4 regions of the Streptomyces broussonetiae genome follow, and region 4 is predicted to be linked to each of the others. Evidence: riboswitches for the same ligand, from Rfam matches in the RefSeq annotation. Region 4 holds a riboswitch; each other region holds the start of a gene.
The links. Region 4 has a riboswitch for cyclic di-AMP ahead of GQF42_RS25660 (transglycosylase SLT domain-containing protein). Riboswitches for the same ligand answer to the same signal wherever they lie in the genome.
Positions count from the first base shown of each region.

Region 1: linked by a shared signal. The riboswitch ahead of GQF42_RS19195 (LysM peptidoglycan-binding domain-containing protein) and the one ahead of GQF42_RS25660 (transglycosylase SLT domain-containing protein) in region 4 are both predicted to bind cyclic di-AMP.
Region 2: linked by a shared signal. The riboswitch ahead of GQF42_RS31935 (M23 family metallopeptidase) and the one ahead of GQF42_RS25660 (transglycosylase SLT domain-containing protein) in region 4 are both predicted to bind cyclic di-AMP.
Region 3: linked by a shared signal. The riboswitch ahead of GQF42_RS26565 (C40 family peptidase) and the one ahead of GQF42_RS25660 (transglycosylase SLT domain-containing protein) in region 4 are both predicted to bind cyclic di-AMP.

Region 1 covers NZ_CP047020.1:4,161,468-4,165,656, forward strand. The annotation lists gene eno (phosphopyruvate hydratase) at 1-415, opposite strand, end outside; gene GQF42_RS19195 (LysM peptidoglycan-binding domain-containing protein) at 951-1,667, opposite strand; cyclic di-AMP (ydaO/yuaA leader) riboswitch at 1,672-1,846, opposite strand; gene GQF42_RS19200 (LysM peptidoglycan-binding domain-containing protein) at 2,029-3,108, opposite strand; gene GQF42_RS19205 (cytochrome P450 family protein) at 3,288-4,189, opposite strand, start outside.
Region 2 covers NZ_CP047020.1:6,929,317-6,933,505, forward strand. The annotation lists gene GQF42_RS31925 (M16 family metallopeptidase) at 1-149, shown strand, start outside; gene GQF42_RS31930 (M16 family metallopeptidase) at 146-1,534, shown strand; cyclic di-AMP (ydaO/yuaA leader) riboswitch at 1,852-2,017, shown strand; gene GQF42_RS31935 (M23 family metallopeptidase) at 2,030-2,773, shown strand; gene GQF42_RS31940 (GntR family transcriptional regulator) at 2,982-3,668, shown strand; gene GQF42_RS31945 (HPr family phosphocarrier protein) at 3,824-4,105, opposite strand.
Region 3 covers NZ_CP047020.1:5,716,651-5,720,839, forward strand. The annotation lists gene GQF42_RS26560 (hypothetical protein) at 416-769, shown strand; gene GQF42_RS26565 (C40 family peptidase) at 792-1,976, opposite strand; cyclic di-AMP (ydaO/yuaA leader) riboswitch at 1,984-2,128, opposite strand; gene pcrA (DNA helicase PcrA) at 2,365-4,189, shown strand, end outside.
Region 4 covers NZ_CP047020.1:5,540,356-5,544,544, forward strand. The annotation lists gene GQF42_RS25650 (FAD-dependent oxidoreductase) at 1-136, shown strand, start outside; gene GQF42_RS25655 (HAD family hydrolase) at 260-1,072, shown strand; gene GQF42_RS25660 (transglycosylase SLT domain-containing protein) at 1,139-1,630, opposite strand; cyclic di-AMP (ydaO/yuaA leader) riboswitch at 1,634-1,811, opposite strand; gene GQF42_RS25665 (polyprenyl synthetase family protein) at 2,614-3,624, shown strand; gene GQF42_RS25670 (LolA family protein) at 3,979-4,189, shown strand, end outside.

The DNA of each region.
Region 1 (4,189 bases), 1.4 Mb from region 4:
GGCCGCCCAGGTAGCGGAACAGCGGCAGGTCGCTGGCCTCGGAGGCGGCGTGGGCGACGGCGAGGGAGACGCCGAGGATGGCGTTGGCGCCGAGGGAGCCCTTGTTGTCGGTGGCGTCCAGGTCGAACATGGCCTGGTCGATCAGGCGCTGCTCGGTGGCGTCGTAGCCGACCAGCTCCGGGCCGATCTGCTCGATGACGGCGAGGACGGCCTTCTCGACACCCTTGCCCTGGTAGCGGTTCGGGTCACCGTCGCGCAGCTCGATGGCCTCGAAGGCACCGGTCGAGGCGCCGGACGGAACGGCGGCACGACCCGTGCTGCCGTCGTCGAGGCCGACCTCGACCTCGACCGTGGGGTTGCCTCGGGAGTCCAGGATTTCCCGGGCTACGACGACGTCGATGGACGGCACGAGCATCTCCTTCTTGGATGTGACGCTGAAAGTGCGGGGCGGGCGCCTTACGGCTGCGCCTTGCGACTAGAGCCTAACCGTCCCCGGGGCCGCGGCCGTCGACCGACCGCCCCGTGGACAGGGAAGGACATGCAGACGGTACCCATTGTTCATGAGCGGAACAAAGAGGGGTGGGGGTGAAGAGCGGGGAAACGGGTGGAGTACGCGCGGCGGCGTACGCGGGCGCGTATGCGGCGGACGAGGGCGCGCATATCGCGTATATGACGGGCGCGTATATAGGGACGCGCACATGAGAGCCGGGGCGCACGCGGAGAGAGGGGCCGCCGGCGCGCGCCGGACGCCGGACGGCAGACGGGGAGACGGCAGACGGCAGACGGCAGACGGGGAGACGGCAGACGGGGAGACAAAAGCCCCGCCCCGGCGCGTACGGGGGAACACGCGCCGGGGCGGGGAGCCCGTGGGGACGGGGGTGGCCCTCACGGGGCCTTCAGCGTGGGGGGAGGGGATGTGAGGGCGCTGTGGGCAGGCTCGCAGCCGGGTGTCACTTCAGGTGCAGCTGCTGGCCCGGGTAGATGAGGTTCGCGTCCTCGACGATGTCCTTGTTCAGCTCGAAGAGCTTCTTCCAGCCGCCCTGGACGTGGTGCTTCTCGGCGATGGCGCTGAGGGTGTCACCCTTGACGACCTTGTACTCGCCGTCGCCCTTCTTGACCTTCTTGCCGGTCGGGGTGGTGACGGTCTTGCTCGCCTTCGGGGCCGTGCGCTCGGTGGAGCGGGTGGCGGCCTGCTGATCGGCGGAGCGGGTGGCGGTGCTGCTCGACGAGCTGCTGGAGGAGGAGCTGCTGCCGGCGGAGCTGGAGCCGGTGCTCGGGGCGGAGCCGTTGTACGCGGCGGAGGACAGGCCCGAGCCGCAGACCGGCCAGGCGCCCTTGCCCTGCGAGGCGAGGACCTTCTCGGCGACGGTGATCTGCTGCGCCTTGGTGGCCTGGTTGGCGGTCGAGGCGTAGGCGGTGCCGCCGTACGCGGCCCAGGTGGAGGCGGAGAACTGGAGACCGCCGTAGAAGCCGTTGCCGGTGTTGATGGACCAGTTGCCACCCGACTCGCACTGGGCGACCGCGTCCCACTCGGAGGCGGTGGCGGCGGAGGCGTTGCCGGCCGCCATCAGCGGGGCGGCGACGGCCGCACCGGTGACGCCGGCGAGCGCGATGACGCGAGTGGCCTTGGACGGACGACGGTGCTTGCCCTTGCCGGAAAACAGCATGAATCGATCCCCTCACCGACGCCTGCGAGGTGAGCTGTCGGGTTCGGGCCGGTTGAGTTGCCCGGCCGCGGGCCCGCTGTTCGCGAGCCGCGGCTTCACCCCCAGCCGGTTCCGGTGTCAACCACCGGTTCCGGCACCTACCTTGGGTCCCCCGCTCCTGCCTACGGCGCTTGACGCGACGACTGTTCCCGGGCAACCGCTGGCAGGATTCGGCGTTGCGACTGCCGGGGCTCGTGGTGACGAGCGGTCCTGACCGTAGACATGCGTTCGGCGGAATTTCAAAGACGATCAGGGCTTCTGAGACTCATCCCACACTTTCGCCAAACCGGACATCAGTCGCGAAATAGGGTGTCAACTCCCGCTACTCGGCGCCCTTTTCGCCCCCGACTTTCAGGGTCTGACCGGCGGTGATGTGGTTCGGGTCGGCGCCGATGGCCTTCTTGTTGCCGGTATAGAGCGCACGCCATCCGCCGTCGACACCGAGGTCGTCGGCGATGGAGGTGAGGGTGTCGCCCTCGCGCACGATGTACGCGCCCGGCCCACGGCCCGCATGGCGACCCGAGGACGCGGCGTCCTGACCGTTTGCCACGCTTTCGTCCGCGCTGCCACCACGGTGACGCCCGCCACTACTGAGGGCCCCGGTGTCGACGAGACTCCACGAACCGGCGGCCTGCTGGGGATTGTCCGACTCGTCCGTTCCCGGGGTCGCCGTGGGAGAGGTGTCGCTCCCCTGAGGGTTTCCCGAGCCGGAGGAATCGGATGAGCCCGGCTTATCGGTCTTGTCCGACTTGGGGGTGCCGCTCGGGACGGAACCGCGCCCGGCGCCCGGCGTCTTGTCCGTGCTCGGGCCAGGGGACGGCGTGACACCGGCGTCCGCGGAGGAGTCCGAGCCGGAGGAGGACGCGGAGCCGGAGGAGGACTCGGAACCGGACCCGTGCCCGGACCCGGCACCGGAGGAATCCGACAGACCGGACGAGTCCGATTCGTCGGTCGATCCGGAGTCGCTGCCCGACCCCTTGCCGCTGCCGGAGTTCCCGACACCCGTGTCGACGTCGACCGAAGCGGAGTTGGAGGTCAGCCCGGCGGTCAGCGCGCACATGGTCCACGGCTTGGTGCCCTGGCCGGCCAGGATCTTCTCGGCGACGGCGATCTGCTGGGAGCGGCTGGCCTGGTCGGCGGTGTCCGCGTACTGCGTGCCGCCGTACTTGTCCCAGTCGTCCTGCGATATCTGCAGGCCTCCGTAGTACCCGTTGCCGGTGTCCGCGCTCCACGAGCCGCCGCTCTCGCACTCGGCGACCTTGTCCCACGTGGTGCCGTCGGCCGCGTTGGCGCTCGCGGCGCCGAGCAGCGGGATGGCGATGGCGGAGCCGGTGACTCCGGCCGCGACGAGGAGGGCCGGAGCCTGACGGGGGCGACGGTGACGACCGTTCCCGGTGAGCATGCGGAAGCCTTTCGTGCGACAGCAGGACCGGCGCGGCGGCTGGTGCCTGTCGCCACGCTGATGGGTGAACGTAGCGGCTGACGATCACTTGTCACAAGTTAATGCCGCGCAGATCACGTGAAGATCACAGGGTTGAGGCACTGTCGTCCTCCCCTGGACGAGGTGTGCCGACGGGGTGTTCAGGCTGTGGGCGTGAACTCCACCGGCAGGGTGCGCAGGCCCCGCATGATGAGCCCGCCGCGCCAGCGCAGCTCGGCCGGATCGGCGGCGAGCCGCAGGTCGGGCAGGCGGGTGAGCAGGGTGGCGAGCGCGCTCTGACCCTCCAGGCGGGCGAGCGGCGCGCCCAGGCAGTAGTGGATGCCGTGGCCGTAGCCGAGGTGCTGGTTGTCACGGCGGGCGAGGTCCAGCACGTCCGGGTCGGCGAACCGCTCCGGGTCCCGGTCGGCCGCGGCGAGCACGACGAGCACCGGATCGCCGGGCGCGATGTCCTGCCCGCCGACGGCGAGCGGCTCGGTGGCGAACCGCCAGGTGGCCAGTTCCACCGGGCCGTCGTAGCGCAGCAGCTCCTCGACTCCGGTCTCCAGCAGGGCCCGCTCCCCTCTTACCAGGGAGTCCTGCAGCCGCCGACGCTGCTCGGGGTGGGTGAGCAGGGCGTAGGTGCCGTTGCCGATCAGGTTCACGGTGGTCTCGAAACCGGCGAAGAGGAGGATGAAGGCCATCGCGGCCGCCTCGTTCTCGGTGAGGTGCTCGCCGTGGTCCGAGGCGCGGATGAGGCCGGAGATCAGGTCCTCGCCGGGTGCGGGCTCGGCGGGCAGCGCCTGCCGCTTCTTGTGGATCAGCTCGGCGAGGTAGCCGCGCATCTTCTTGACCGACCGGGCGACGCCGCCGCGGGGCCCTCCCCCGTGCCGGATCATCATGCCCGCCCAGTCCCGGAAGTCGTCCTGGTCCTCGCGCGGGACGCCGAGCAGGTCGCAGATGGCGTAGATGGGCAGCGGGAAGGCGAACTCGTGGATGAGGTCGGCCGAACCCTGCTGCGCGAACCGGTCGATGAGGTGGTCGGTCAGCTCCTGCACCCGAGGGG
Region 2 (4,189 bases), 1.4 Mb from region 4:
CCAAGGCCCGTCTGCGGCCCGACAACCGCGCGGTGCTGGTCTACGAACCCAAGTCTCCGCAGGAGGCCCCGGACGCCGACGTGCCCGAGGACCCGGAGCAGGAAGCGACCGTAGAGGCCGGTAACGAGAACGAGGAGACGGCCAAGTGACCCAGCTCGCCACCATGGACTTCCACCCCCAGCCGCAGCCCGGCGAGGCCAGGCCGTGGGCGTTCCCGGCCCCGGAGCGCACCGGGCTCGACAACGGCCTGACCGTGCTGCGCTGCCATCGTCCCGGCCAGCAGGTCGTCGCCGTAGAGGTGCTGCTGGACGCCCCCCTGGACGCCGAGCCGGCCGGCCTGGACGGCGTTGCCACGATCATGGCGCGGGCCTTCTCCGAGGGCACCGACAAGCACTCCGCCGAGGAGTTCGCCGCCGAGCTGGAGCGCGCGGGCGCCACGCTGGACGCGCATGCCGACCACCCCGGCGTCCGCCTCAGCCTGGAGGTTCCCGCCTCCCGCCTGGCCAAGGGCCTCGGCCTGCTCGCCGATGCCCTGCGCGCGCCCGCGTTCGCCGAGAGCGAGGTCGAGCGGCTGGTCCGCAACCGCCTGGACGAGATCCCGCACGAGCTGGCCAACCCCTCCCGCCGGGCCGCCAAGGAACTCTCCAAGGAGCTGTTCCCGTCGACCTCGCGCATGTCGCGCCCGCGCCAGGGCACCGAGGAGACGGTCGAGAAGATCGACGCGGCTGCCGTACGCGCCTTCTACGACCGCTACGTCCGCCCCGCCACGGGCACCGCGGTCGTGGTCGGCGACCTCACGGGCATCGACCTGGACGCCCTGCTCGGCGACACCCTGGGCGCCTGGAGCGGTACCCCGGGCGAGCCCCGGCCCGTGCCGCCGGTGAGCGCCGACGACACCGGCCGCGTGGTCATCGTGGACCGGCCCGGTGCCGTCCAGACGCAGCTGCTCATCGGCCGCGTCGGCCCCGACCGGCACGACCGCGTGTGGCCCGCCCAGGTGCTCGGCACCTACTGCCTCGGCGGCACCCTCACCTCCCGCCTGGACCGCGTCCTGCGCGAGGAGAAGGGCTACACCTACGGGGTGCGTTCCTTCGGGCAGGTCCTGCGGTCCGCCCCGGACGGCTCGGGTGCCTCGATGCTCGCCATCAGCGGCTCGGTGGACACGCCGAACACCGGTCCCGCGCTTCAGGACCTGTGGAAGGTGCTGCGCACCCTCGCGGCCGAGGGCCTGACCGACGCCGAGCGGGACGTGGCCGTGCAGAACCTCGTCGGGGTGGCACCGCTCAAGTACGAGACGGCGGCGGCCGTCGCGAGCACGCTGGCCGACCAGGTCGAGCAGCACCTGCCCGACGACTTCCAGGCGACGCTGTACCAGCAGCTGGCCGCGACGGGCACGGTGGAGGCCACGGCGGCCGTCGTGAACGCCTTCCCGGTGAACCGCCTGGTGACCGTCCTCGTCGGTGACGCCGCCCAGATCAAGGCGCCCGTGGAGGCGCTCGGTATCGGCGAGGTCACCGTCGTCGCCGCGGAGTGATGCGGTAACGCGCACAAGGCGTGTGCGGAACGCGTACGGGCGAAACGCGTAGAGGCACAACGCGCGCAAGCGGCACGCACGCGCGGGAGAACGAGGCGCACACGCGCCACGCACGCGCGTGGGGCCCTGACGGCCTACGGGTCGTCAGGGCCCTTTGCTGTTCCACTCCCTTCCCCAGATGCCCGATTTGAGGCGGAGGTTGCCCGTCTGCTCTGTGGGATGCGCTACAAAATTCCGGATCGGTTTGGGGATTGACGGCGGGCCCGCCTAGCGTCGTCCGGGCTGTCCGTCAGGCAATACGCCGCACCCGCGGCACCGGGCAGTCATCGCCGAGTCCCCGTACGGCGCGAGTCAGGGGAGCCGGGGACCCAACCGCAGTCCCTGGGGTGAATCGGACCGCCCGCGCGCGAGCGAGGGGGTCCGTAGGAGACCTTCCTGCTCCGAACCCGTCAGCTAACCCGGTAGGCGAGAGGGAAGGAAAGGACCAGCCACCTCATGGCGTTCATGTGCGCCACCGGGAAGCACCGCAAGCCCGGCCGGGTCAAGCGCACCACCGCTCAGGCGGCCGGCATCGCGGCCCTGACCACCACCGGCGTCATCGGCACCCTCGCGGCCGCCCCGGCGTTCGCCGCCGAGAACTCCGCCGAGCAGACCGGCCTCACCCCGGTGATCACCGTGGGTGACGACATCGCCGAGCACATCGATGAACAGGCCGCAGCCCAGAAGCAGGCCGCGGAGCAGAAGGTGGCCGAGCAGGTCGCGGCCAAGCGCGCCAAGGAGGTGCGCGAGGCCAAGGAGCGCGCCGCCCGCGAGGCCGAGCGCGAGCGCCTGAACCGCTTCGTCGCGCCGATCTCGAACTCGTACGTCTCCACGGGCTACAAGGCCAGCAGCTCGCTGTGGTCCTCCGGCTCCCACACCGGTATCGACTTCCACGCGGCCAGCGGCACCGCCGTCCTGGCGGTCGGCTCCGGCACCGTCGTCTCCACGGGCTGGGGCGGTGCGTACGGAAACCAGATCGTGATCCGGATGGCCGACGGCATGTACACCCAGTACGGCCACCTGTCGTCCATCGGTGTCACGGTGGGCCAGCAGGTCACCCCTGGCCGGCAGATCGGCCTGTCCGGCGCGACCGGCAATGTCACCGGACCGCACCTGCACTTCGAGGCCCGGACGACCCCCGACTACGGCTCGGACGTCGACCCCGTCGCCTATCTCCGCAAGCACGGCGTGAACGTCTGACGCATACGGCGAACGGCATCCAAGGCCCCGGCTCACCGAGCCGGGGCTTTCGACATTTTTCACGGTGCCCGGCGGATGTCCGCGTCGGTCGCTGGCCAAAAAATATCCATGGATTCCGGCCCGCCGTCGGAAATTCCGGCTCATTGCAATAGAGTCACGGAACACGCGTCCATCGTCGACGTCTCACGGGGATTAATGCGGAGGTGTCATGCGCATTCCGGCGCACTCGGTATGCACGGCGATCCGGGACGACATCGTCGCCGGTGTCCACGAGCGCGGCGGCCGCCTGACCGAAGAAGTCCTGGCCCGCCGCTACGGCGTCTCGCGCGTCCCCGTCCGCGAGGCGCTGCGCACCCTGGAGGCGGAGGGCTTCGTGGTCACGCGCCGGCACGCGGGCGCGTGCGTGGCCGAGCCGACCGAGCACGAGGCGGCCGACCTGCTGGAGATGCGGCTGCTGCTGGAGCCGCTCGGGGCCGCCCGGGCCGCACAGCGGCGCACGGAGGCGCATCTGAAGGTGCTGCGGGGCCTGGTCAGACTGGGTCAGGAACGGGCCAGGCGGGGCGGCAGCGAGGATCTGCGCGCCCTGGGCGGCTGGTTCCACGAGACGCTCGTCCAGGCCTGTGGCAGCCCCTCGCTGACTTCGATGCTGACTCAGCTGCGCCACAAGATCGCCTGGATGTACACGGTCGAGGCGACGCCGAGTCCGGCCGAGTCGTGGGCGGAGCACGCCGCGATCGTGGACGCGGTGGCGCGCGGCGACGGTGAGCGCGCGCGGGCGCTCACCGCACTGCACGGCGAGCGCGCCACGGCCGCGCACCGGCTTCGCTTTCCCGGTTCCGGCGAGCGTGTGAGGACTTCGCAACACGCCGTAAACATGTCGAGCCTGCGGCATTAACACGGACGCCGTATACAAAGAAGAGTAATTCGGTGGCGGTGTATTTCCACTGCCCGAATTTCGGTGTGCCCGCGCATTCGTAAAAGACCGCGCAAACGGCGAAGCCGCGCCGCCCCGAAAAGGGCGACGCGGCTTCGCCGTTCTGTGCGTGGCGCTCAGACGGTCTCGGGCAGCTCCTCGAGGCCCTCGGCGACCAGCTTGGCCAGCCGGTCCAGGGCGGCGTCCGCGCCCTCGGCCTCGGAGGCGAGGACGATCTCCTCGCCCCCCTGGGCGCCCAGGCCCAGGACGGCCAGCATGGAGGCCGCGTTGACGGGGTTGCCGTCGGCCTTGGCGATCGTCACCGGGACGCCTGCGGCCGTGGCGGCTCGGACGAAGATGGAAGCGGGGCGGGCGTGGAGGCCCTCGGCCCAGCCGACGTTGACGCGGCGCTCAGCCATGTGTTGCTGCCCTTCGGTGTTCAGGGTTGTCTAGACCAGTTTCCCATATCGCGAAGCATGCCCGGGAGCGGACCTTCGCCCCCT
Region 3 (4,189 bases), 180 kb from region 4:
GCCGAGCGGTCTCGTCCGTCCGGCGGCGGCCCGCACAGGGGGAGTGGGCCGCCGCCGGACCTTTCTCGGCGGTGGTGGCCGGACGCCGCCCTGGCCCGGGCGGCGGTGGGGAGTCGGTCACCTGGGGAAGGACGCTAGGCCGGACTGTGACGACCAGGTAACGCGGTGTGCGGAACTGGTTCCGACACACAGGGATGTGACCGTATGTGATCGCATCGCCTCCGCGGAATCGTCTCCTTTACGCAGCGTGGTGACCGAAGCCCGGAAAGGGGGACGGGCGCAAGGCGTGAAGTGCTATGGGCCGCATATATGCAAGATCCACATGCGGGCGGGATCGGCAGCGGACCGGGCCCGGAACGTCTGTCGCCGGGCCCGGTGGCAGGGGGCCCGCGTGCCCTGGCTAGGCTCCGGCCCCATGGACGTACTCATCCATCTCTTCGTCGGCCTGCACATCATCGGCATCGCGGCGCTGCTCGGCGGTTTCCTCACCCAGATGAAGGCGATGGGGCAGGGCGCGGCCCGCTTCGTCCCCGGGATGCTGCACGGCGCGCTGACCATGCTCGTCACCGGTGTGGTCCTCGTCGGCCTCAACCAGACCGACAACCACCACATCAACGCCGTCAAGATCGGTCTGAAGCTGGCGCTGCTGATCGTGATCCTCGGTCTGGTCTACGTGAAGCGCGACGAGGAAAAGGTCGACAAGGCCGCCTTCGGCGTCGTCGGCCTGCTGACCATGACGAACATCTTCATCGCCGTCCTGTGGACCTGACGGGCGGCGCGGGACGAACGCCTCAGCCCGGGCGGACCACGCTGTGGATGATCGATTCTCCGCCGTAGTACACCGACTCCTCGCGGACGTACGCGCCCGGCTTGGGGGCGTGGATCATCATGCCGTTGCCGATGTAGAGGCCGACGTGGCTGATGTCGTCGTAGAAGAAGATCAGGTCGCCCGGCCGCGCGTTCGCCAGTGAGACCGTGGTGCCGACGTTGACCTGGTCGTACGTGGTGCGCGGGAGTGTGACGCCGGCGGCCTTCCAGGCGGCCTGGGTCAGGCCCGAGCAGTCGTAGGACCCCGGCCCGGTGGCGCCCCACACGTACGGCTTGCCGATCTGGGCGCGGGCGAAGGCGATGGCGCTGGCGGCCTTCGCGTCGTACGAGCTGGTGGACCCGGACGACCCCGAAGACCCGGAGGACGTGGAACCGGCCGAACCCGAGGACGACGAACCGGAGGACGACGAACCGGCCGAGCCGCTCTGCTGCTGAGCCTGGGCCTGCTGCTTCGCCAGCTCGGCCGCCTTGCGGGCCGCCTCCTGCTGCTTCTCCCGCTCGATGGCGGCCAGCCGTGCCTTTTCCTGGGCCGTCAGCTGCGACAGCAGCTCGCGCGCGGAGGCGAGCTTCTTCTGGACGGTGGCCTTGGCGGTCTGCAGGTCGCGCTGTGAGTCGGTCAGCGACTGCAGGCTCTGGGCGGCCTCCCGCCGCTTCGTCATGGTGGCGGCCTGCTCGCTGATGTAGCCGTCGACCGCGCTCTTCTCGCGTGAGGTCAGCCGGTTCATCAGCTGGGTCTGGTCGAAGTAGTCCTGCGGGTTGTCCGCCAGCAGGAAGGTGGCCGTGTCGGGAGCGGCGGCGCCGGTGCGGTACTGGGCCGCGGCGAAGGAGCCCAGCTCCTCGCGGGCCTTGTTCAGGCGGTCGGTGCGGCGGGCGACCTCGTTCCGGAGGGCGTCGACGCGTCCTAGCTGCTTGCCGGCCTGTTCCTTGGCCGAGTCGTACTTCTCGGTGGCCGACTCCGCCTGGCGGTAGAGGTCGTCGACCTTCTTCTCCACCTCCTCCAGGCTCGGCCGGGCGTGGTCCGCGCCGGGAGCGGCCTCGGCGGTCTGGGACAGCATGGCCAGGGAGGTGAGAGCGGCGGTGGCGAGGGCGGGGGTGCGCAGACCCGCTCCGGCGGTCCCGCCGGGGCGCTGCTTGCGGTGCGACGCCAAGAGAGGCGACTCCTTCCAATGGGCCGCCTACCGGGTTAGCTGTCGGGTTCGGGCGCGGTTCGGAAGGGTTGCCCTACGGCGTCGTCCCGGACGGGAGTCGGCCGATTCACCCCGGGACTCGGTGGGTCCCCGGCTCCAGGCGCCCCAGGGGCGCGCCGGACTCGGCGGGGGCCGCGCACGCGGCCCGATGGCAACCTAGCCAACTCGTGTGACTAGTGTGAAGGTTGGTGCGTGATATGTCCGATACATTTTCGTGATCCGAGGCCGGCATCACGTCGCTGTCATCGGGTGATTCCGTTGTGTGAGGGGTGTTCGCCGCCCCGCCGACGGGGTCTTCTTCCCCGGACGGCGATCGGTTGTCGGTGCGGCGCCCTAGACTCGGAGAGCGATGAGCAGCCTCTTTGACGACAGCTTCCTGGCGGACCTCCAGCCCCCTCGCGGGCGCGAGGAGGAGCCCCCGCCGCCGCCCGAGGACGATCATGCTCCGGAGCCGCTTCCGGACGATCTGTTCGGCGGGAAGTTCGACACGCCACCGGACAGGGACGCCTACTACCGCGACGGCGCCCCGCGCCCCGCGCTCGACGCGGCGGCGCTGCTGGACGGGCTGAACGACAACCAGCGCGCCGCGGTCGCGCACGCCGGCTCCCCGCTGCTCATCGTCGCCGGAGCCGGCTCCGGCAAGACCCGGGTGCTGACCCACCGCATCGCCCACCTGCTCGCCGAGCGGGGCGTCCACCCGGGCCAGATCCTCGCGATCACCTTCACCAACAAGGCCGCGGGCGAGATGAAGGAGCGCGTCGAGCAGCTCGTCGGCCCGCGCGCGAACGCGATGTGGGTGATGACCTTCCACAGCGCGTGCGTACGCATCCTGCGCCGTGAGTCGAAGAAGCTCGGTTACACCTCGTCGTTCTCGATCTACGACGCCGCCGACAGCAAGCGCCTGATGGCCCTGGTCTGCCGGGACCTGGACCTCGACCCCAAGCGTTTCCCGCCCAAGTCCTTCAGCGCGAAGATCAGCAACCTGAAGAACGAGCTGATCGACGAGGAGGACTTCGCCGCCCAGGCGAGTGACGGCTTCGAGAAGACCCTCGCCCAGGCCTACGCGCTCTACCAGTCGCGGCTGCGCGAGGCCAACGCGCTCGACTTCGACGACCTGATCATGACGACGGTCAACCTGCTGCGCGCCTTCCCGGACGTCGCCGAGCACTACCGCCGCCGCTTCCGGCACGTCCTGGTCGACGAGTACCAGGACACCAACCACGCCCAGTACGCGCTCGTACGCGAACTCGTCGGCACCGGCGCGCACGAGGGGGACACGCCTGCGGGCGAGAGCGACCTCCCGCCCGCCGAGCTGTGCGTCGTCGGTGACGCGGACCAGTCGATCTACGCCTTCCGGGGCGCGACGATCCGCAACATCCTCCAGTTCGAGGAGGACTACCCGAACGCGACGACGATCCTGCTGGAGCAGAACTACCGCTCCACGCAGACGATTCTGAGCGCCGCCAACGCGGTCATCGAGCGCAACGAGTCCCGCCGCCCGAAGAACCTGTGGACCAATGCCGGCCAGGGCGCGCGGATCACCGGCTATGTCGCCGACACCGAGCACGACGAGGCGCAGTTCGTCGCCGACGAGATAGACCGCCTGGTCGACGCGGGCGACGCCAAGGCGGGCGACGTCGCCGTCTTCTACCGCACCAACGCCCAGTCCCGTGTCTTCGAAGAGGTCTTCATCCGCGTCGGCCTGCCGTACAAGGTCGTCGGCGGTGTCCGCTTCTACGAGCGCAAGGAGGTCCGGGACGTCCTCGCCTACCTGCGCGTCCTCGCCAACCCCGAGGACTCGGTGCCGCTGCGGCGCATCCTCAACGTCCCCAAGCGGGGCATCGGCGAGCGCGCGGAGGCGATGATCGACGCGCTCTCCCAGCGCGAGAAGATCAGCTTCCCGCAGGCGCTCAAGCGCGTGGACGAGGCGTACGGCATGGCCGCGCGCTCCACCAACGCGGTCAAGCGGTTCAACACGCTGATGGAGGACCTGCGCACGATCGTGGAGTCCGGCGCCGGACCGGCGACCGTCCTGGAGGCGGTCCTCGAACGCACCGGCTACCTGGCCGAGTTGCAGTCCTCCACCGACCCCCAGGACGAGACCCGCATCGAGAACCTGCAGGAACTCGCAGCCGTGGCCCTGGAGTTCGAGCAGGAGCGCGCGGAGGGCGAGC
Region 4 (4,189 bases):
CGTCTCCTCCGTCCCCGGCCTGTATTTCACCGGCCTCCCGGCGGCGTCGTCGTACGGCCCGGTCATGCGCTTCGTGTGCGGTACGGAGTTCGCCTCCCCGTACCTGGCGAAACACCTGGCAGCGGCCCACGGCTGACCGCGGAGGGCGCTGGAGAGAGGTCAACAAGAAGTCGCAAAGCGCCACTTGGGGCTGATGAGCACGTAAGTACGCAGGACGACAAGGTGAGTCGGAGGGGCGCCGTATCCGTATTCTCTGATCATGGCAGCCTCCCCCGCATATGCACTGATCGCCACTGACCTGGACGGAACGCTGCTGCGCGGCGACGACACGGTCTCCGACCGGTCGCTGGCGGCACTCGCGCGGGTGGCACGGGCCGGCGGTCGGCACCTGGTGGTGACGGGCCGCCCGGCCCCGCGGGTACGGCCGCTGCTGGCACGCCTCGGCTGCACCGGGCTCGCGGTGTGCGGGCAGGGCGCACAGGTCTACGACGCCGCGGCCGGCCGCCTGGTGTGGTCGGTGCGGCTGGACCGGGGACTGGCCGAGACCGCGCTCGGCAAGATCGAGGCCGAGGTGGGGCAGGTCTACGCGGCCGTGGACCAGGACGGTGTCGACGGGCTGACGCTCATCGAGCCGGGCTACCGGATGCCGCATCCGACTCTGCCCGCGGTGCGGGTGGGCCGGCGCGACGACCTGTGGAGCGAGCCCATCAGCAAGGTGCTGCTGCGCCATGCCACCCTGAGCGACGACGAGTTGACGGACATCGCGCGCGCGGTGGTGGGTTCGCTCGCGACGGTCACCATGTCGGGGCCGGGAACCGTGGAACTGCAGCCGTGCGGGGTGACCAAGGCGACCGGGCTGGCACTGGCCGCCGAGCGCTTGGGGATCGGAGCCCAGGAGGCCCTGGCGTTCGGGGACATGCCCAACGACATCCCCATGTTCGACTGGGCCGGACACGGGGTCGCCATGGCCAACGCCCACCCCGAACTCAAGGCGGTGGCCGACGAGATCACTCTGTCGAACGAGGACGACGGCATCGCCGCCGTCCTCGAACGACTCTTTCCGACCGACTGACCGGCACATCAGTACGCACCGGGCAGCCGGGTCAGCGGCGGCCGTGTCTCAGGCCGCCACCGTGTCTCAGTACGCGCTGTAGACGTTGTCGATCGATCCGTAGCGCGCGGCGGCGTAGTTGCAGGCCGCGGTGATGTTGGCGACGGGGTCGTAGATGTTGAACGAGGTGCCGGCCACGTGGTACGCGTTGAAGGTCGGGTCGATCACCTGGAGCAGGCCCTTGGACGGGATGCCGGCGGCGGCGTTGGAGTCCCAGAGGTTGATGGCCTGCGGGTTGCCGGAGGACTCCCGCATGACGTTGCGGTAGATGCCGTTATAGGAGGCGGGGATCCCCTTCTGGGTCAGGATCGCGAGCGACTTGCGGATCCAGCCGTCGAGGGTGTTCGGGTACCCGGCCGTGGTCGTGGCGGCCTTGGTGGTCGTCGTGCCCGTGGTGGCGGAGGCGCTGGCGGCCCCGATGAGTGGCAGGGCGAGGACAGCGGCACCGGTGCCGGCGACGGCGAGGGTGCGCACGAGACGGTTGGTCCGGGTACGGCGGGGCTGAGCGGCAGCAGACATGGGGACGTTCCTCTCCGGCGCCTGCGAGGTGAGCTGTCGGGTTCGGGCGGGGAGGTGCCCGGCCGTGCCTTCCTGGGAAAGCGCGGCTTCACCCCTAGCCGTTCCGGTGCGACGGGTGCCGACCGGTCAGGCGACTTACCTGGGTCCCCCGCTCCTGCCGTACGAAATGTGTTCGTGGATGGTTATGCGGGTGGCGGCAGGATTCGGCGTCCACCCGAGGCCCGGAACGTATGCGACGGCACATGTCGGGAACAAGTGCCTGATTCACACAACGCACTATTTGACCTTGGTCTGTGCTCTTTGGGGTAGTTGATCCTTTGCGATCGAAAACCCTCAACTCGCCGACGGGGCAAGGGGTGGGGGTGGTTCGGTGGCCGACGCGCCGGAGTGGGGCCGCGTGACCCAACTCACGAAAGTGCAAATCAACTCAAATCGGATATAACGGATTGGGGGAGTCTGCTCGTGCGTGTGAGCGTGTGCCCGGATGGTGAATGAGAGGAGTGCACCGGCAAGGGGGAGGGTGAGCGGGGATCGGGGTGCGGCCGGGAAGCGATGGAGGGGGTGGATGGGGGTAGACGGGGGTGAAGGGGGTGGCCGGGAGTGGGGGCGGGGTGGCCGGAAGGTGGCCCGGACATGGCTTCCGGGGGGCGCGTCGAGGGAGTGGATCGAGGGGGCGGTGGAACCCGGGACGCTGCGCCCGTCGTTGTCCTGATGGTCGCGGGCGCGCGGGGGAGGGGTGGAGGTGTTACTCCGCTCGCCCTCCGGTTCGCGACAAAAGGCATGGATTCCTGTTAAGTCGATAAATGTCCGTTCTTACCGTCTGATCAAAAAACATACCGGTCATGATCCAATACCGCCCGGGCTGGACCGGTGGGCGCTATCGGTGATCGAAACAGGACCGGATACGCTGACTCGAGTGATGGCAGCGACCTATCGACAAGCCGTGTAATCGCCAGCAGACACCAGCAGACAGGAGACCCCTCGTGACCGTCGTCGGGCCGTTCGGGCTGAGCGTGCGGGACCAGGCTCTCGAAGCCGATGTCCAGGCCGGATTGGCGGCTGTCGAGGAAGGCTTGCTCGAGGCCACCAAGAGCGAGGTCCCGTTCATCACGGAGGCCGCGCAGCACCTCGTTCGGGCCGGCGGGAAGCGGTTCCGGCCGCTGCTCGTGATGCTCGCGGCCCAGTTCGGCGACCCTTATGCGCCGGGCGTGGTGCCGTCGGCCGTCGTCGTGGAACTGACCCACCTCGCCACGCTGTACCACGACGACGTCATGGACGAGGCGGCCGTGCGGCGCGGCGTGGACAGCGCCAACACCCGGTGGGGCAACTCCGTCGCGGTCCTCACCGGCGACTTCCTCTTCGCCCGCGCCTCCCAGATCCTCGCCGACCTCGGGCCCGAGGCGGTCCGTGTACAGGCCCTCGCGTTCGAGCGGCTGGTCACGGGTCAGATCCTGGAGACCGCCGGCCCCACGGACGGCCGCGACCCGGTCGAGCACTACCTGGACGTGCTGGGCGGCAAGACGGGCTCGCTGGTGGCGGTGTCGTGCCGGTTCGGCGCGATGACGTCCGGTGCCGACGAGACGGTCGTCGACGTCCTGTCCCAGTACGGCGAGCGGCTCGGGGTCGCCTTCCAGCTCGCCGACGACGTACTGGACATCACCTCCGACTCGGACGAGTCCGGCAAGACCCCGGGCACCGATCTGCGCGAGGGCATCGCGACCCTGCCGGTGCTCCGGCTGCGCGAGCGCGCGGCCCGGCTGGGGCAGCCCGAGGACCTCGCGCTGTGCGCGCTGCTGGACTCCGACCTCAGCGACGACGCCCGGCACGCCGAGGCGCTGACCGCGCTGCGCGTACACCCCGCGCTGGATCAGGCCCGCCGTGACGCCGTCCGCTACGCCGAGGAGGCCCGGGCCGCGCTGTCGCCGCTGCGGGACTGCGACGCCAAGGCGGCTCTGGAGAACCTGTGCGACGCGGTGGTGCACCGCGCGGGCTGACACCACCTGACACCACCGGCGTTTCGGCCGGCGTGTTGACGCCCCGACGATCGAAGCCCGGCGGTCCGCTGTCATCGGGCGCGATCGTGCGACCATGTGGCGCGAACCGCCGTAGGCATCCTGCGACACCCGGGCGACCCGGTCCGGCCCCTAGGGGGCGGGGGAGCCGTCGCCCTTACGTGTCATACCGCAGTCGTACACGGAGTTGGCTCCGTGGTCTGACGCTTCTTCACGGCCCTTTTGGTGAGATGGAGAACACGGACATCACCACTCCTCACCGATTCGGGTGAGAATGGCGGCTCGGGTGGACCAGGGTGAGGACAAGCCGCCGCCGACGACGGAGGTAAGGCACACATGGCACCGTACGAATCCGACGACGCAGCGGACGAGGCGCGGGACGCAGCACCGCACGCCGGACGCCGCAAGGCCGCGCGGTACGCGGTCCCGGTCGCGGTGGTGGGGGTGGCGGCGGCCACGATCGGGCTGGTCCCGGCGCTCGCCGCCTCCGGCGACCCCGACCTGCCCAAGATCACCGCGCAGCAGCTCATCGACAAGATCGCCAAGT